3 regions of the Enterobacter sp. RHBSTW-00175 genome follow, and region 3 is predicted to be linked to each of the others. Evidence: predicted binding sites of a transcription regulator. Region 3 holds the regulator's gene; each other region holds the start of a gene.
What was found. Region 3 encodes PurR, which represses purine synthesis genes. Its sites were predicted from a motif close to CANGCAAACGTTTGCNTG; they were not measured.
Positions count from the first base shown of each region.

Region 1 (6,478 bases), 1.5 Mb from region 3:
TTGGCTAACCCGCGCGGCTTTTGCGCCGGTGTAGACCGCGCTATCAGCATTGTTGAAAACGCGCTGGAAATCTACGGCGCGCCAATTTATGTGCGTCATGAAGTGGTGCACAACCGTTACGTGGTGGATAGCCTGCGCGAGCGTGGCGCTATCTTTATTGAACAGATCAGTGAAGTGCCGGACGGCGCGATCCTGATTTTCTCTGCGCATGGGGTGTCTCAGGCGGTACGTAACGAAGCGAAAAGCCGTGATTTAACCGTCTTCGATGCCACTTGTCCGTTAGTGACGAAAGTGCATATGGAAGTGGCACGCGCCAGCCGTCGCGGTGAAGAGTCGATCCTGATTGGCCATGCAGGCCATCCGGAAGTCGAAGGCACCATGGGGCAGTACAGCAACCCGGAAGGGGGCATGTACCTGGTCGAATCACCGGAAGATGTGTTTACCCTGGATGTGAAAAACGAAGCCCGTCTATCGTTTATGACCCAGACTACGCTCTCTGTGGATGACACCTCTGATGTGATTGATGCGCTTCGTCAGCGTTTCCCGAAAATCGTTGGGCCGCGTAAAGATGATATCTGCTACGCCACCACTAACCGTCAGGAAGCCGTACGCGCCCTGGCTGAACAGGCGGATGTAGTGCTGGTTGTTGGCTCGAAGAACTCTTCTAACTCCAACCGTCTGGCTGAGCTTGCGCAGCGTATGGGGAAAGCGGCATTCCTGATTGATGATGCAACGGACATTCAGGAAGCGTGGGTTAAAAGCGCCGCCTGCGTCGGCGTCACTGCCGGGGCATCTGCACCGGATATTCTGGTTCAGAACGTGATTGCCCGCTTGCAGGAGCTGGGTGGTGGCGAAGCGATACCGCTGGAAGGACGCGAAGAGAACATCGTTTTCGAAGTCCCGAAAGAACTGCGTATCGATGCACGCGAAGTGGAATAATCCCTTTTCAGATAAAAGGCCAGCACCTCCTGTGCTGGCCTTTTTTTTTGCCAATCTTTTATCGTGATGACTTAATCATGTCTTTTACTGATATTTAAGTCGGTTTCACGTTAAATTCTAATTATCGGTGTTTTCAGTTGGCAGCCTTCACTCAGGCTGGTTAATCTGAAAACGGTTTACATCATTTTAACGTAAGAGAATAACTATGCATGATGCACAGATCCGTGTCGCTATTGCGGGCGCGGGTGGACGTATGGGTCGCCAGCTGATTCAGGCGGCACTACAGATGGATGGCGTGGCACTTGGCGCGGCGCTGGAGCGTGAAGGTTCATCGCTTCTGGGAACCGATGCCGGTGAGCTGGCAGGCGCAGGCAAGACGGGCGTTAGCGTACAGAGCAGCCTGGATGCCGTAAAAGATGACTTTGATGTGTTCATCGATTTCACGCGCCCGGAAGGGACGCTGAACCACCTGGCGTTTTGCCGCCAGCACGGTAAAGGCATGGTGATTGGTACCACCGGTTTTGATGATGCCGGTAAACAGGCCATCCAGGATGCGTCAAATGAGATTGCGATTGTCTTCGCCGCTAACTTCAGCGTGGGCGTAAACGTCATGCTGAAGCTGCTGGAGAAGGCCGCGAAAGTGATGGGTGACTACACCGACATTGAGATTGTCGAAGCTCACCACCGCTATAAAGTCGATGCGCCATCGGGCACGGCGCTGGCGATGGGCGAAGCGATTGCTCATGCACTGGATAAAGATTTGAAAGACTGCGCGGTGTATACCCGCGAAGGTCACACCGGCGAACGTGTTCCGGGCACGATTGGTTTTGCAACCGTCCGTGCAGGCGACATCGTCGGCGAACATACAGCGATGTTCGCCGATATTGGCGAACGTGTGGAGATTACGCATAAAGCCTCCAGCCGTATGACCTTTGCAAATGGTGCCGTGCGTTCTGCTTTGTGGTTAAAAGGCAAGGATAATGGTCTTTTTGATATGAGAGATGTGCTCGATCTTAACAATTTGTAAGATTTATTACCCATCGTGATGTGGTTATTGCAGTCGTAATGTATTGATTGCATAGGGCAATAATTTATTGCCCTTTTATTTTATCTATCTTTCATGTTTTTACTGTCAAAGCGCTTAAATATTGCAGTCTTCCTCTGGTTTTGTGTTGCGGTAATGTAAATTTTGACCATCCGGTCTACTTTTTATTGTGTCAGGACGCAGATTTCCATTAAACTTGCCGCGCAAGCGTTTTCCGATGTGATTTACTTGATCTTTTTGTCGCTTAAAGCACATTCCCGCCACCAGGCTTGCAAAAGAATAAACAAAATATCCGTTTTAAGTTGACTTTCACCCTCTGAATACCCAAAATGCCGCCGTTTGCCAAAAATCCGCTGGCAACACATTTGCATTGCTTCATGACGTGGTTATGAATTAATATGCAAATAAAGTGAGTGAATATTCTCTGGAGGGTGTTTTGATTAAGTCAGCGCTATTGGTTCTGGAAGACGGAACCCAGTTTATCGGTCGGGCCATAGGGGCAACGGGTTCGGCGGTTGGGGAAGTCGTTTTCAATACTTCAATGACCGGTTATCAAGAAATCCTCACTGATCCTTCCTATTCTCGCCAAATCGTTACTCTTACTTATCCTCATATCGGCAATGTCGGCACCAATGCTGCTGACGAAGAATCCTCTCAGGTACATGCGCAAGGCCTGGTCATTCGTGACCTGCCGCTGATTGCCAGCAACTTCCGCAATACTGAAGACCTCTCTTCTTACCTGAAACGCCATAACATCGTGGCGATTGCCGATATCGATACCCGTAAGTTAACGCGTCTGCTGCGCGAGAAGGGTGCACAGAACGGCTGCATCATCGCAGGTGATAACCTGGATGCGGTACTGGCGCTTGAAAAAGCGAAAGCCTTCCCGGGTCTGAACGGTATGGACCTGGCGAAAGAAGTGACGACAGCCGAAGCCTACAGCTGGACGCAGGGGAGCTGGATGCTGGAAGGCGACCTGCCGGAAGCGAAATCAGAAAGCGAGCTGCCGTTCCACGTTGTTGCATACGATTTCGGTGCCAAGCGCAATATCCTGCGCATGTTGGTTGACCGTGGCTGCCGCCTGACCGTGGTTCCGGCGAAAACCTCGGCTGAAGACGTGTTGAAGATGAACCCGGACGGCATCTTCCTCTCAAACGGCCCAGGTGATCCGGCGCCGTGCGATTACGCTATCGACGCGATTAAGTCCTTCCTGGAAACCGATATCCCGGTCTTCGGCATCTGCCTCGGCCATCAGCTGCTGGCACTGGCGAGCGGTGCGAACACCGTTAAGATGAAGTTCGGTCACCACGGTGGTAACCACCCGGTGAAAGATATCGACAACAACACCGTAATGATTACGGCGCAGAATCACGGCTTCGCGGTGGATGAGGCTTCCATGCCTGCCAGCCTTCGCGTAACGCACAAATCGCTGTTCGATGGCACCCTGCAAGGTATCCACCGTACCGATAAGCCTGCGTTTAGCTTCCAGGGTCACCCGGAAGCCAGCCCTGGCCCGCACGATGCTGCGCCGCTGTTCGATCACTTCATCGAACTTATTGAGCTTTACCGTAAGACCGCTAAATAATCAGGAGCCGAGAAGACAATGCCAAAACGTACAGACATAAAAAGCATCCTGATCCTTGGCGCTGGCCCGATCGTTATCGGCCAGGCCTGTGAATTCGACTACTCCGGTGCGCAGGCGTGTAAAGCGCTGCGTGAAGAGGGCTACCGCGTCATTCTGGTGAACTCTAACCCGGCAACCATCATGACCGACCCGGAAATGGCTGATGCAACTTACATCGAGCCGATTCACTGGGAAGTGGTTCGCAAAATCATCGAAAAAGAGCGCCCGGATGCGGTGCTGCCAACGATGGGCGGCCAGACTGCACTGAACTGTGCGCTGGAGCTTGAGCGTCAGGGCGTGCTGGCAGAGTTTGGTGTGACCATGATTGGTGCCACCGCCGATGCGATTGATAAAGCAGAAGACCGTCGTCGCTTCGACGTGGCGATGAAAAAAATCGGCCTCGACACCGCGCGTTCCGGTATTGCACACAATATGGAAGAAGCGCTGGCTGTTGCGGCCGACGTAGGTTATCCGTGCATCATCCGTCCTTCCTTCACCATGGGCGGCACCGGCGGCGGTATCGCTTACAACCGTGAAGAGTTCGAAGAGATTTGCGAACGTGGTCTGGACCTCTCCCCAACCAAAGAGCTGCTGATTGATGAATCGCTGATTGGCTGGAAAGAGTACGAGATGGAAGTGGTGCGTGATAAAAACGACAACTGCATCATCGTCTGCTCCATCGAAAACTTCGATGCGATGGGTATTCACACCGGTGACTCTATCACCGTAGCGCCAGCCCAGACGCTGACCGATAAAGAGTATCAAATCATGCGTAACGCCTCGATGGCGGTACTGCGTGAAATCGGCGTTGAAACCGGTGGTTCTAACGTTCAGTTCTCGGTGAACCCGAAAACCGGCCGCCTGATTGTTATCGAAATGAACCCGCGTGTATCCCGTTCCTCAGCGCTGGCTTCAAAAGCAACCGGCTTCCCGATTGCCAAAATCGCCGCGAAACTGGCGGTGGGTTACACCCTCGACGAGCTGATGAACGACATCACCGGCGGCCGCACCCCTGCGTCCTTCGAACCGTCTATCGACTACGTTGTGACGAAAATCCCTCGCTTCAACTTCGAGAAATTTGCTGGCGCAAACGACCGTCTGACAACTCAGATGAAATCCGTGGGCGAAGTGATGGCAATTGGCCGCACCCAGCAGGAATCCATGCAGAAAGCGCTGCGTGGCCTGGAAGTGGGCGCGACCGGTTTTGACCCGAAAGTGAGCCTGGATGACCCGGAAGCGCTGACCAAAATTCGCCGCGAGCTGAAAGATGCAGGCGCAGAGCGTATCTGGTACATCGCCGATGCCTTCCGTGCTGGTCTGTCCGTAGATGGCGTGTTCAACCTGACCAACATCGACCGCTGGTTCCTGGTGCAGATTGAAGAGCTGGTTCGTCTGGAAGAGCAAGTGGCGGAGCTGGGCATCACCGGCCTTGACGCTGATTTCCTGCGCGTGCTGAAGCGTAAAGGTTTTGCCGATGCGCGTCTGGCAAAACTGGCGGGCGTACGCGAAGCGGAAATCCGCAAGCTGCGTGACCAGTACAACCTGCACCCGGTTTACAAACGTGTAGATACCTGTGCAGCAGAGTTTGCGACCGACACCGCGTACATGTACTCCACGTATGAAGATGAGTGCGAAGCGAACCCGTCTGTCGACCGCGACAAGATTATGGTACTGGGCGGCGGGCCAAACCGTATCGGCCAGGGCATCGAATTCGATTACTGCTGCGTACACGCCTCTCTGGCGCTGCGTGAAGACGGTTACGAAACCATCATGGTTAACTGTAACCCAGAAACCGTATCGACTGACTACGACACTTCTGACCGTCTGTACTTTGAGCCGGTAACGCTGGAAGACGTGCTGGAAATCGTACGTATCGAGAAGCCGAAAGGCGTCATCGTGCAGTACGGCGGCCAGACCCCGCTGAAACTGGCGCGTGCGCTGGAAGCAGCCGGTGTACCGGTTATCGGGACAAGCCCGGATGCGATTGACCGTGCCGAAGACCGTGAGCGTTTCCAGCAGGCGGTTGACCGTCTGAAGCTGAAACAACCGGCAAACGCCACCGTCACCGCGATTGAGATGGCCGTTGAGAAGGCAAAAGATATCGGTTATCCGCTGGTGGTGCGTCCTTCCTACGTACTCGGTGGCCGCGCAATGGAAATCGTCTACGACGAAGCCGACCTGCGTCGCTACTTCCAGACTGCGGTAAGCGTCTCTAACGATGCGCCAGTGCTGCTCGACCGCTTCCTGGACGATGCTGTAGAAGTGGACGTGGACGCCATCTGCGACGGCGAAATGGTGCTGATTGGCGGCATCATGGAGCACATCGAACAGGCGGGCGTGCACTCCGGTGACTCTGCATGTTCTCTGCCAGCGTATACGCTGAGCCAGGAAATTCAGGACGTGATGCGCCAGCAGGTGCAGAAACTGGCCTTCGAGTTGCAGGTTCGTGGTCTGATGAACGTCCAGTTCGCTGTAAAAAACAACGAAGTGTACCTGATTGAAGTGAACCCGCGTGCGGCACGTACCGTACCGTTCGTCTCCAAAGCGACCGGCGTTCCGCTGGCGAAAGTGGCGGCGCGCGTGATGGCAGGCCAGACGCTGGCTCAGCAGGGCGTGACCAAAGAAATCATCCCACCGTACTACTCGGTGAAAGAAGTGGTACTGCCGTTCAACAAATTCCCGGGCGTTGACCCACTGTTAGGGCCAGAAATGCGCTCTACCGGGGAAGTGATGGGCGTGGGCCGCACCTTCGCAGAAGCGTTCGCGAAAGCGCAACTGGGCAGTAGCTCCACCATGAGAAAATCAGGCCGTGCGCTGCTCTCTGTGCGCGAAGGTGATAAAGAGCGCGTGGTTGACCTGGCCGCCAAGCT
Region 1 covers NZ_CP055930.1:2,925,682-2,932,159, forward strand. The annotation lists gene ispH (4-hydroxy-3-methylbut-2-enyl diphosphate reductase) at 1-939, shown strand, start outside; gene dapB (4-hydroxy-tetrahydrodipicolinate reductase) at 1,145-1,966, shown strand; gene carA (glutamine-hydrolyzing carbamoyl-phosphate synthase small subunit) at 2,421-3,569, shown strand; gene carB (carbamoyl-phosphate synthase large subunit) at 3,588-6,478, shown strand, end outside.
Region 1: a site for PurR is predicted at 2,185-2,202, ahead of carA (glutamine-hydrolyzing carbamoyl-phosphate synthase small subunit). Genes of this name have one in related genera too.

Region 2 (6,478 bases), 1.1 Mb from region 3:
TGGGGGCTCGCGGTGTCGTCTTCGTGGGCGACAACGGTATTCAGGTGATTTTCGGTGCCAGAGCACAGTTTATCGCCCAGACCATGTCCACGATGATCGGCAAATAATAAGATGCCTGCACGACGCGTCTCCTGTAGTCTGGGAGACGCATTGTTGTATCTGGCTGATAATTGGTAAATTTCAGGGAGCGGTTTTGAAGAAAGTCAGCATCATTGATGTCGCAAAACAGGCGGGTGTCTCGGTTTCGACCGTCTCACTGGTATTGCGCCAGAAAGGGAAAATCTCAGAAGCCACCATTGAGAAAGTCCATGCTGCCATCAATACGCTTGGCTATGTGCACAACACGGCCGCGGCCAATCTTCGCGCTAACACCTCCAACCTTATTGGCCTGATCCTGCGCGATTTTAGCGACAGTTTTTCCATCAAAGTGATGGCGAGCATTGTTCAGGAGCTGGAAAAACAAGGATACATGGTTTTTCTTGGCCAGCCGCTCAACGATCATGAACATCTGGAGCGCAGCCTGCTTTCGTTTAAACAACAGGGCGTTGCAGGTGTTATTTATCTGGCGTCGGATACCCGCACGTCGACATTACCCCCTCAGATCCGTGATTGCGCGTTACCGCTGGTTGTGGTGTCCCAGTCGCTGTTGAATGAGCCCTGCAATCTGGTGATGCGCGATAACCGCCAGGCGGCGAACCTCGCCACACGCTATCTTATCGAGCGTGGGCATCGCAATATTGCCTATATTGGCGGACGTGAAGGTTGCCTTATCCGGGAACAGCGTTTGCTGGGATTTCGCAGCGCAATGGCCCAGTACGGCCTGGTGAATCGTGAGGAGTCCACTCCCGCCTGTAGCGACGACACCCAGGCGGCGAGTTTTGTCACCCGCCAGCTTCTTGAGAAGAACAACACTATTACCGCCCTGCTCTGCCACTCGCCAGACGCCATGATCGGCTCGATTTCAGGCATTCATCATGTTGGCCGCACCGTCGGGAAAGATGTGTTTTTAACCCAGCAGGTCGCACTGGTGGGTTTTGAAGATATGCTGCACGTCAATCTCACCTCGCCGTCGTTCACCTACGTGTCGTCAGCCAGCGAGGAAACCGGGCGTCAGGCCGCCGGGTTGATTATCCGCAAGCTCAAAGAGCCGGAACTGCAAACCCAGCGGATCACCCTTTCCGGGCAGCTTATTGCGAGGGAATCGGCGTAAAAAAGCCGGGAGGCGCTGACGCTTACCCGGCCTACGGTCATGATGTTGTAGGCCCGGTAAGCGTCAGCGCCACCGGGCGTTACGGACCTACTTACGACGCCAGGTCGTGCCCTGCGCGCCATCTTCCAGAATGATACCCATCTCGGTCAGACGGTTACGCGCCGCATCTGCCGCTGCCCAGTCTTTTGCCTGACGCGCTTCCAGACGAGCTTTGATCAAGGCTTCAATCTCTGCCACTTCGCCGTCGTCCGCCTGTGCACCGCTTTGCAGGAACACGTCAGGCTCCTGCTCCAGCAGGCCAAGCACCGAAGAGAGCTTACGCAGATGGGACGCCAGCGCATTGGCCGCGGCCATATCTTCTGATTTCAGGCGGTTCACTTCACGCGCCATATCGAACAGCACGGAGTAAGCTTCCGGGGTGTTGAAGTCGTCGTTCATCACCTCAACGAAGCGCGCCTCGAAGGCTTCACCACCGGCTGCTGCCACCGATTTGTCGGTACCGCGCAGTGCTGTATACAGGCGCTCCAGCGCAGAGCGGGCCTGTTTCAGGTTCTCTTCGCTGTAGTTCAGCTGGCTACGATAGTGACCGGACATCAGGAAGTAGCGCACGGTTTCGGCATCGTAATATTTCAGCACGTCACGCACGGTGAAGAAGTTGCCGAGCGATTTCGACATCTTCTCGCGGTCAACCATCACCATCCCGGAGTGCATCCAGTAGTTAACGTACTCGCCGCCGTGCGCACAGGTAGACTGCGCAATTTCGTTTTCGTGGTGCGGGAACATCAGGTCAGAACCACCGCCGTGGATATCGAAATGGTTGCCCAGCTGTTTGCAGTTCATCGCAGAACACTCGATGTGCCAGCCCGGACGGCCTTCACCCCAAGGAGATGGCCAGCTTGGTTCACCCTCTTTGGACATCTTCCACAGAACGAAGTCCATCGGGTTACGCTTCACGTCAACGACGTCAACGCGCGCCCCGGCCTGCAACTGATCCAGATCCTGACGGGACAATTTGCCGTAAGCCGGATCGGTCGGCACAGAGAACATCACGTCGCCGTTATCCGCCACATAGGCGTGACCACGTTCGATCAGCTTCTCAGTGATGTCGATAATTTCATGAATATGGTGGGTTGCACGCGGCTCGCTGTCCGGGCGCTGAATATTTAATGCATCAAAGTCTTTATGCATTTCAACGATCATGCGATCCACCAGCGCGACAAAGCTCTCGCCATTTTCATTAGCGCGTTTAATGATTTTGTCGTCGATGTCGGTGATGTTACGCACATACTTCAGGTTGTAGCCCAGGAAACGCAGGTAACGAGAAACCACGTCAAAAGCAACAAAGGTGCGGCCATGGCCGATGTGACAGAGATCGTAAACCGTAATACCACACACGTACATGCCGACTTCCCCGGCATGGATAGGTTTAAATTCCTCTTTTTGGCGCGTCATTGTATTAAAGATTTTTAACATCGAAGATTCCATGTAAACACGTGTGTGGACGAAAACCGGGTATTCTACCCGTAATTCAAACCCGAAGCAGCACACAATGCAAGGTGATCGCATCCTGTGGTTATGCTATAACAAGCCCCTATATGTGACCCGAATATGGGTTGACGCACCACAATAACGGAACAGGATGCAAAAATGGTTACTTTCCACACTAATCATGGCGATATCGTAATCAAGACTTTTGATGACAAAGCGCCTGAAACAGTTAAAAACTTCCTGGACTACTGCCGCGAAGGTTTCTACAACAACACCATCTTCCACCGTGTGATCAACGGTTTTATGATCCAGGGCGGCGGTTTCGAACCTGGTATGAACCAGAAAGAAACTAAAGAAGCTATTAAAAACGAAGCAAACAACGGTCTGAAAAACACTCGTGGTACGCTGGCAATGGCCCGTACTCAGGCTCCACACTCAGCAACCGCGCAGTTCTTCATCAACGTGGCTGACAACGACTTCCTGAACTTCTCTGGCGAAAGCCTGCAAGGTTGGGGCTACTGCGTATTCGCAGAAGTGGTTGAAGGTATGGACGTTGTTGACAAGATCAAAGGCGTTTCTACTGGCCGCAGCGGTATGCACCAGGACGTTCCTAAAGAAGACGTTGTGATTACAAGCGTGACCGTCAGCGAGTAATTCGTGGCGACACTCTTTATTGCAGATTTACATCTGCAAACAGAAGAACCGGCGATCACCGCCGGTTTTCTGCGTTTTTTACGCGGTGAAGCCAAAAACGCCGATGCGCTTTACATTCTGGGCGACCTGTTTGAAGCCTGGATTGGCGACGACGATCCCAACCCGCTCCACCACGATATCGCCGCCGCCATTAAGGCGCTGGTTGATTCCGGGGTCCCCTGCTACTTCATCCACGGCAATCGTGATTTCCTGCTCGGCAAACGTTACGCCCGTGAAAGCGGCATGATCTTACTGCCGGAAGAACAGGTACTCGACCTGTATGGCCGCAAGGTGTTAATCATGCACGGCGATACGCTCTGCACCGACGATACCGGCTACCAGGCGTTTCGCGCCAAAGTCCACACCCCGTGGATCCAAACGCTGTTCCTGGCTCTGCCGCTGTTTATCCGCAATCGCATCGCCGCGAAAATGCGTGCAGGCAGTAAAGCCGCCAACAGCAGCAAATCAATGACCATCATGGACGTTAACCCACAGGCGGTTATCGATGTGATGGAAAAACACCGCGTGCAATGGCTGATCCACGGTCATACCCATCGCCCGGACGTCCATTCGCTTACCACCAACAGCGAACCTGCTCATCGCGTCGTGTTGGGTGCCTGGCACAGCGAAGGCTCAATGGTAAAAGTCACGCCCGAAGGCGTAGAACTGATCGCATTTCCTTTCTGATACCCCACCGCACTAAATGATCAAACGCATTCAATTTTTTTGAATGATATCGGCAAATTGTTTCGATTTTAATCAATCCATGGTCGGTCTATTATTTATCACATCAGGGCAATACGCCCTACCACAGACAAAACACTTAAGGAATACGACCATGAAATCCATCAAAACTTTCGTTGCAGTTGCCGCTCTTTCTCTTATCTCCTTCGGTTCTTTCGCTCAGAGCGTCAGTGCTACCGCCTCTACCATTGACCGTGCAGAAGCCAAAATTGCCGCACAGGCTGCTGAACAGGGTGCGTCATACAAAATCACCAGCGCACAGTTCAACAACCGCGTTCACATGACTGCAGAACTGACTAAATAAGACCCCTGATTGCCGTGCCGCCAGTAAACAGATAAGCGACAGCGACAATACGATGAGCAAGGAACAGAGAATGAAAACAATCAGCATCGTGAGCACCCTGCTGCTGGCCGCTGTCCTGTCCACTGGCGCGATGGCGGCGGAGCATCGCTTCTCCACCCCAGAAGCAGGTTCGAATATCGACACCAGCATGGAAAATCATATTGATGTCAGCCATGCATTCGATAAAGAAAACCTGACAGCAGGAAATCTCCTGTAAAAATCGCCAGAGATTTTCGCTAAACAGACCGCAAAATGCGGTCTGTTTTGTTATGTGTGAGTGTCCACAACGGCTCAAGTTTTAGCCGCGCAACCGTTTTCCTTGCCCGTATTACATGCTATTCTCTGTGCCCTCGAAAGCAGTGTGTTTCGCACCACAGGAGTTTTAAGACGCATGTCTTCCCGCAATAATCCGGCGCGTGTCGCCATCGTGATGGGGTCCAAAAGCGACTGGGCTACCATGCAGTTCACCGCCGAAATCTTCGAAATCCTGAATGTTCCGCACCATGTTGAAGTGGTTTCCGCACACCGTACCCCCGATAAACTGTTCAGCTTTGCCGAAAGCGCTGAAGAGAACGGTTACGAGGTGATCATTGCCGGTGCGGGCGGCGCAGCACATCTGCCAGGCATGATTGCCGCAAAAACGCTGGTTCCTGTATTAGGTGTTCCGGTACAAAGCGCTGCATTAAGCGGCGTTGACAGCCTTTACTCAATTGTTCAGATGCCACGCGGTATTCCGGTGGGTACGCTGGCGATTGGCAAAGCCGGTGCGGCAAATGCCGCGCTGCTGGCCGCACAGATTCTGGCGACTCACGATAAAGCCCTGCATCAGCGTCTGGCTGACTGGCGTAAAGCCCAGACTGACGAGGTGCTGGATAACCCGGACCCGCGGGGTGCGGCATGAAGCAGGTTTGCGTACTCGGTAACGGCCAGTTAGGCCGCATGCTGCGCCAGGCCGGTGAACCGCTGGGGATTTCCGTCTGGCCCGTCGGGCTGGATGCCGAACCGGAAGCCGTGCCTTTTCATCAGAGCGTAATCACCGCTGAGATCGAACGCTGGCCGGAAACAGCCCTGACCCGTGAGCTGGCGCGTCATAACGCTTTTGTTAACCGTGACGTGTTCCCGATCATTGCCGACCGTCTGACCCAAAAACAGCTGTTCGACAAACTTGGTCTGCCGACCGCGCCGTGGCAATTGCTGTCCGATAAAAGCGAATGGAACGACGTGTTTGCCATGCTCGGCGAACTGGCGATTGTGAAGCGTCGCGTGGGCGGTTACGACGGTCGCGGGCAGTGGCGCTTACGTGCCAGTGAAACCGCCGAACTGCCGGACGATTGCTACGGTGAGTGCATTGTTGAGCAGGGTATCAACTTTAGCGGCGAAGTCTCGCTGGTCGGCGCCCGTGCGCACGATGGCAGCACCGTGTTTTATCCGCTGACGCACAACCTGCATCAGGATGGCATTCTGCGCACCAGCGTCGCCTTCCCGCAGGCAAATGCCGCACAGCAGGCGCAGGCAGAAGATATGCTCTCGGCCATCATGCATGAGCTGGGTTATGTTGGCGTGATGGCGATGGAGTGCTTTGTCACCCCAGCCGGGCTGCTGATTAACGAACTGGCTCCGCGCGTGCACAATAGCGGACACTGGACGCAAAACGGTGCATCCATCAGCCAGTTTGAGCTGCACCTGCGCGCCATTACTGACCTGCCACTGCCGCAACCGGTGGTGAACAGCCCGTCAGTGATGATCAACCTGATCGGTACCGATCTGAACTACGACTGGCTTAAGCTGCCGCTGGTGCATCTGCACTGGTACGACAAAGAAGTGCGTCCTGGACGTAAGGTGGGTCACCTTAATCTGAACGACACTGATGAAGGCCGTCTGAGCGCGACGCTTGAGGCCATTATTCCGCTGCTGCCGCCTGAGTACGCCAGCGGTATTGTCTGGGCACAGTCGAAGCTTAAATAGTTCTCCCTCCGCCGGGGAGTTGACCTCCTCTTTCC
Region 2 covers NZ_CP055930.1:3,348,811-3,355,288, reverse strand. The annotation lists gene HV107_RS15895 (PTS transporter subunit EIIC) at 1-107, shown strand, start outside; gene malI (Mal regulon transcriptional regulator MalI) at 194-1,210, shown strand; gene cysS (cysteine--tRNA ligase) at 1,298-2,683, opposite strand; gene ppiB (peptidylprolyl isomerase B) at 2,858-3,352, shown strand; gene lpxH (UDP-2,3-diacylglucosamine diphosphatase) at 3,356-4,078, shown strand; gene HV107_RS15870 (YdgH/BhsA/McbA-like domain containing protein) at 4,230-4,439, shown strand; gene HV107_RS15865 (hypothetical protein) at 4,510-4,695, shown strand; gene purE (5-(carboxyamino)imidazole ribonucleotide mutase) at 4,870-5,379, shown strand; gene purK (5-(carboxyamino)imidazole ribonucleotide synthase) at 5,376-6,443, shown strand.
Region 2: a site for PurR is predicted at 4,782-4,799, ahead of purE (5-(carboxyamino)imidazole ribonucleotide mutase). Genes of this name have one in related genera too.

Region 3 (6,478 bases):
GACGCAGCAATTAAAAACTTTGGATCTGGCTGGACCTGGCTTGTGAAAGAAGCCGATGGCAAACTGGCTATCGTATCAACATCCAACGCGGGTACACCGCTGACCACCAGCGCAACCCCGCTGATGACCGTCGATGTGTGGGAACATGCTTACTACATCGATTACCGTAACGCACGCCCGAACTACCTGGAGCATTTCTGGGCGCTGGTTAACTGGGAATTTGTTGCGAAGAACCTCGCAGCGTAAGAGACACGCAGAAGGGTTCGCCCTTCTGCGTTATGATTATTCAGCCGCGCAGGCCGTTTCTGGCTGTTTACGACCCGACATCAGTACCAGCAGTAACCCCAGAGCCGCAATAATCGCCCCCATTACCGGCACAAAGCTGTACCCCAGGCCACCCGAAATCACCGCACCGCCGGCCGCAGCGCCCAGTGCATTACCCAGGTTAAACGCACCAATATTCACGGATGAAGAGAGTCCTGGCGCTTCATGCGCCACACGCATTACCCGCATCTGCAACGGCGGAACCACGGCAAAGGTCGCCGCACCCCATACCACCATCGCAATGGCTGCGCCAATTTCGTTACGCGCCAGCCACGGAATGGCCACCATGATGACAATCAGCAGCGTTAAGAAGCCTTTCAGCGTGCCACTCACGGAACGGTCTGCCAGCTTACCGCCCAGGTAGTTACCGATAGAGAACCCTACGCCAATCAGCACCAGCATCGCGGTAATAAAGACCGGCGTGGCATGAGTAATGTCGTGCAGCACGGGCGAAATATAGGTATAGAGCGTGAACATCGCCCCAGCCCCCAGCACGGTGGTCAGCAGTGCAGACAATACCTGAGGACGAACCAGCACGGACAGCTCTTTGCGTACATCAGGGCGTTCGCCTGCGCTGCCTTTTGGCAACGAGAAGAACAGTGCGACCATAGCAATCACGCCCAGTGCAGCGGTTGCCAGGAACGACATACGCCAGCCGATCGCTTCACCCAGCCACGTGGCCGCAGGTACACCGCCGATGTTGGCAATGGTCAGACCCATAAACATGGTTGCCACGGCGCTGGCCTGCTTATGTTTAGGTACAACGCTTGCTGCAACCACCGAGCCCAGTCCGAAGAAGGCACCGTGGTTAAGGCTGGTCAGGATACGTGACAACATCAGCGTGGTGTAATCCGGTGAAAGCGCGGAAAGCACATTCCCCAGGGTAAAAATAGCCATCAGGAAAATCAGCGCATTACGGCGCGCACGGTGTGAAAGCAGCAACGTCATTAACGGTGCCCCTACCATCACGCCAATCGCGTAGGCGCTAATCAGCATACCGGCCGCCGGGATAGAGACGTCTACACCCCGGGCGATAACAGGCAATAACCCCATCGGGGAAAATTCGGTGGTGCCAATCCCAAAAGCGCCAATCGCCAGGGCCAGCAGAGGATAATTGATTTTCATGAGTCAACTCCGGATGCCGTGTCGTACCGCGACACAGAACAAAGAAGCAAAAAGCATGACACCAATCACAAAAAATGAGAAGTTAACAATTTGGCAAAAGATTATTGCCGGAGAAGTAACAATCAGCGAGGAATGTGGAGGGAGAGAACTCTCCCCCCGCGTAAATCAGTGCAATACAGCCGTCAGACCAGCTGCAACAATCAGTGCCAGCACGATAACGGTGGTCGTCAGCGAAAACTTAAGATCGGTACTCATCAATTTTTCTCCTTTTAATCACCTTACGAAAAGTGAGCTTGCTCATTTTTACACAGTTTACGTCAAAAATCTTCTTGGATTTAAACTGATATCCACTTTTGCTCTTCCCCTTTTCATCAAGATAGGACAAAATTCCACGCTAAATTTATTAGCGTACCGGCCATTGACCCCCTCCTGACGTCCTGTGTCGTTTTCCCGGCGTGTCGCAATTCCAGATTGCGTGATAAGGGTGAGAGAAGGCAAACGTTTACCTTCAAGTTTTTCAGGAGCTTAGGATATGGTCTGGAGTGACATTTAATGGCAACAATTAAAGACGTGGCAAAACGCGCAAACGTTTCCACTACAACCGTATCACATGTAATTAACAAAACCCGTTTTGTAGCGGAAGAGACGCGTAATGCCGTCTGGGCGGCGATCAAAGAACTGCACTATTCGCCAAGCGCGGTCGCACGTAGCCTTAAAGTTAATCACACCAAATCCATTGGTTTGCTGGCCACCAGCAGCGAAGCTGCATATTTCGCAGAGATAATCGAGGCGGTCGAGAAAAACTGCTTCCAGAAAGGCTATACCCTGATCCTGGGTAACGCATGGAACAACCATGAGAAACAGCGCGCTTATCTGTCAATGATGGCGCAAAAACGCGTGGATGGCCTGCTGGTCATGTGTTCCGAATACCCGGATTCTGTGCTCTCCATGCTGGAAGAGTACCGTCACATCCCAATGGTGGTGATGGACTGGGGTGAAGCGCACGCCGATTTTACTGACTCAGTAATCGATAACGCCTTTGAAGGCGGTTACATGGCCGGTCGTTATCTGGTAGAACGGGGTCACCGCGAGATTGGCGTGATTCCAGGTCCACTGGAGCGCAACACCGGTGCAGGCCGCCTGGCCGGATTTATGAAAGCCATGGAAGAAGCACTGATCACCGTTCCAGAAAACTGGATTGTTCAGGGTGACTTTGAGCCTGAATCCGGTTACCGCGCAATGCAGCAAATAGTCTCCCAGCCGCATCGTCCGACTGCTGTCTTCTGCGGTGGCGATATTATGGCGATGGGTGCGCTTTGTGCTGCCGATGAGCTGGGTCTGCGCGTACCGCAGGATATTTCTGTGATCGGGTATGACAACGTGCGCAACGCGCGTTTCTTCACCCCGGCGCTGACCACTATTCATCAACCGAAAGATTCTCTGGGTGAAACAGCCTTCAACATGCTGATGGACAGGATCGTTAACAAACGTGAAGAGTCGCAGTCAATTGAAGTCCACCCGCGTCTTATCGAACGTCGCTCCGTGGCGGACGGTCCTTTCCGCGACTACCGCCGTTAATCGTGTACGGAGCCAGTTAATCTGGCTCCCGTAACCACTCCCTGTTCAGCGTTTCACTGTCCCCCAGGTAATCCAGCAGCCAGGCCATCGCGGGCGATACGTCACTTTGCTGCCAGGTCAGACAACAGGCCGCGTCCGGGAATGGGTTTTCAAGCTCAAGGGCAACCCACTCCCCGGCATCGATTCGTGGTCTGGCAAAATGGACCGGCACCATTGCCACACACAACCCGGCAGAAAGGCAGGTCGCGGAGGATTCCCAGTCGGGCGCAATCACCCGTCGCTGGTTATCCAGAAGCCAGGTCACACGCTTGGGTAACGAGCGTGACGTATCTTCCAGTACCAGCGATGGCCAGTTACGCAGGGTATCATCGCTTAACGGCCCTGCCATTGCCGCCAGCGGGTGATCGCTTGCCACCACGCATTTCCAGCTTAACATTCCCATATCGCGAAATGCGTAACGTCCCCCAACGGGTATGGCCTGTGTTGCGCCGATCGCCATCTCTGCCCTGCCATCTGCCAGCGCATCCCAGACACCGTTAAAGACTTCCTGCGATACCCGCAGCTCGACATCGGAGAAGTGGCGATAAAAATCGACAATCATCTGCCGGGTACGTTCGGGTTTTACGATGTTATCCACCGCAATAGAAAGATGACCTCGCCAGCCATTAGCAATCTGCTGACACTGTTCACGAGTGATCTGCATTTTTTTGATAACAGAACGCCCTTCTTTCAAAAACCACGCCCCGGCAGGCGTTAACTCCACGTCGCGATGGCGGCGTTCAAACAGCGGAACGGCCAGCCACTCCTCAAGCTGACGCACCGTGTAGCTAATGGCCGAGGGGACGCGGTGTAGTTCCTGCGCGGCTCCGCTGAAGCTGCCGTTACGGGCGACAGCATCCACAACTTCAAGAGAATAATCTGACCACATTTTCTGCCTGCAAAAAATTTGAATGCACCCGCCAAATATTAGCGTTTCACAAGCCGCTTTGCACTCCCTACACTCTGCGCCAACGTACCCTGCCTCCTTAAGGAGAATAAAACAATGCAACCCAGGAAAGGTTTTCTAGTCTGGCTCGGCGGCTTAAGCGTGCTGGGCTTTTTAGCTACCGATATGTACTTACCCGCATTCGCTGCAATGCAGGAAGATTTGCAAACGCCTGCCGCGGCCATTAGCGCCAGCCTGAGTTTGTTCCTCGCCGGTTTTGCCTTTGCACAACTGCTGTGGGGGCCGCTCTCCGACCGTTTTGGTCGTAAACCAGTGCTGTTACTGGGTCTGGCAATTTTTGCCGTAGGCTGTCTTGGGATGTTGTGGGTACGCGATGCGACCTGGTTACTGGTGCTGCGTTTTGTTCAGGCCGTCGGCGTTTGTGCCGCAGCGGTCACCTGGCAGGCGCTGGTGACGGATTACTATCCGGCTTCACGGACCAATCGAATTTTTGCCACTATTATGCCGCTGGTAGGCCTCTCTCCCGCGCTTGCACCACTGCTGGGCAGTTGGATCCTGGCGCATTTCGACTGGCAGGCGATTTTCGCCACCCTGTTTGCCATCACTCTGGTGCTGATGCTGCCCGCATTCGCCCTGAAACCTGCGCATAAAAAAGAGACACATCCGGAAGCGAAGCCAATTACCTTTACCTCTTTGCTGCGCACCAAAGCGTACCGCGGCAACGTGCTTATCTACGCCGCCTGTTCAGCCAGCTTCTTTGCATGGCTGACCGGCTCACCCTTTATTCTGCACGATATGGGGTACAGCCCGGCGGCCATCGGCCTGAGCTATGTTCCACAGACTATCGCCTTCCTGGTGGGCGGTTACGGTTGCCGTGCGGCGCTGCAAAAATGGCAGGGGCAGCAGATGTTACCCTGGCTGCTGGCGCTGTACGCTTTAAGCGTTATTGGTACCTGGGCCGTCGGCTTTATTCCGGGTGCTGGTCTGGCGGAAATCCTGATTCCATTCTGTGTGATGGCAATTGCTAACGGTGCCATTTACCCGATTGTGGTGGCGCAGGCTTTACGGCCGTTCCCACAGGCAACGGGCCGTGCGGCAGCCTTGCAGAACACACTGCAACTGGGGCTGTGCTTCCTGGCAAGCCTGGTGGTATCGGCACTGATTGCAACACCACTGCTCACCACCACCAGCGTGATGCTGGTTACCGTTGCACTTGCTGGCATCGGCTATCAGATGCAGTCATCGGCACACCGTGAGGATAATACGGCAGCCCAGGCTGAAACATCGCACGCATAATCGCACCAGCAATTATGTTACATTTCAGTGATTAGGTTGCTAAGAATTTTCTATTGAATCACCAAATTTTGAGGCCTATACTAAATTTGGTTCGATTAAATACGATAAATATTAAGTGTTAACGGGAGCCGGAGTGCTCCCGTTTTACCATGGAAGGCCTTTCGGCAAGGGTTATCTCCCTTCCTCTGTTCTACGTCGGATACTAGCCTCACGGGGCGTAATACCGTGAGATTTCTCACAAACCAAAAAAAGCGTCTACGCTGTTTGAAGGTTCTGATCACAGCAAGGTGATGGAGAAGCTATGAGTTCATCGTGTATAGAAGAAGTCAGCGTTCCGGACGACAACTGGTCCCGGATCGTCACTGAACTATTGGGTCGTGCAGGCATCACTATCAACGGGCCTTCCCCATCCGATCCCCAAATCAAACATCCCGATTTTTTCAAGCGTGTATTGCAGGAGGGATCGTTAGGACTGGGTGAAAGTTATATGGATGGCTGGTGGGAATGCGAGCGGCTGGATATCTTTTTCTCAAGCGTTTTACGCGCCGGGCTGGAGAGTCAGCTTCCCCGTAATGTGAAGGATACCCTGCGTGTCGCTGCTGCCCGCTTGTTCAACCTGCAAAGCAAAAAACGGGCATGGATCGTGGGTAAAGAGCATTACGATCTGGGTAATGACCTCTTTAGCCGGATGCTTGATCCCTACATGCAATACTCTTGTGCCTACTGGAAAGAGGCCTCGACGCTTGAAGAGGCCCAGCAGGCGAAACTGCGTCTGATCTGCGAGAAATTGCAGTTACAGCCGGGGATGCGCGTGCTGGATATCGGCTGCGGCTGGGGTGGTCTTGCATACTATATGGCGAAAAACTACGGTGTCAGCGTGGTAGGTGTGACCATCTCTGCAGAACAGCAGAAAATGGCGCAGGAGCGGTGTCACGACCTGGACGTCAATATTCTGCTCCAGGATTACCGCGAGCTACACGATCAGTTCGACCGCATTGTCTCTGTCGGGATGTTCGAGCACGTTGGGCCTAAAAACTACAGAACCTATTTTTCGGTAGCAGACCGTAATCTGAAACCGGATGGCATCTTCCTGCTTCACACCATTGGTTCGAAAAAGACCGACCATAGTGTTGATCCATGGATCAATAAATACATCTTTCCGAATGGCTGTTTACCGTCGGTTCGCCAGATAGCGAACGCCAGCGAACC
Region 3 covers NZ_CP055930.1:4,452,527-4,459,004, reverse strand. The annotation lists gene sodB (superoxide dismutase [Fe]) at 1-246, shown strand, start outside; gene HV107_RS21570 (MFS transporter) at 283-1,449, opposite strand; gene HV107_RS21565 (YnhF family membrane protein) at 1,615-1,704, opposite strand; gene purR (HTH-type transcriptional repressor PurR) at 2,002-3,027, shown strand; gene punR (DNA-binding transcriptional activator PunR) at 3,044-3,955, opposite strand; gene punC (purine nucleoside transporter PunC) at 4,070-5,269, shown strand; gene cfa (cyclopropane fatty acyl phospholipid synthase) at 5,571-6,478, shown strand, end outside.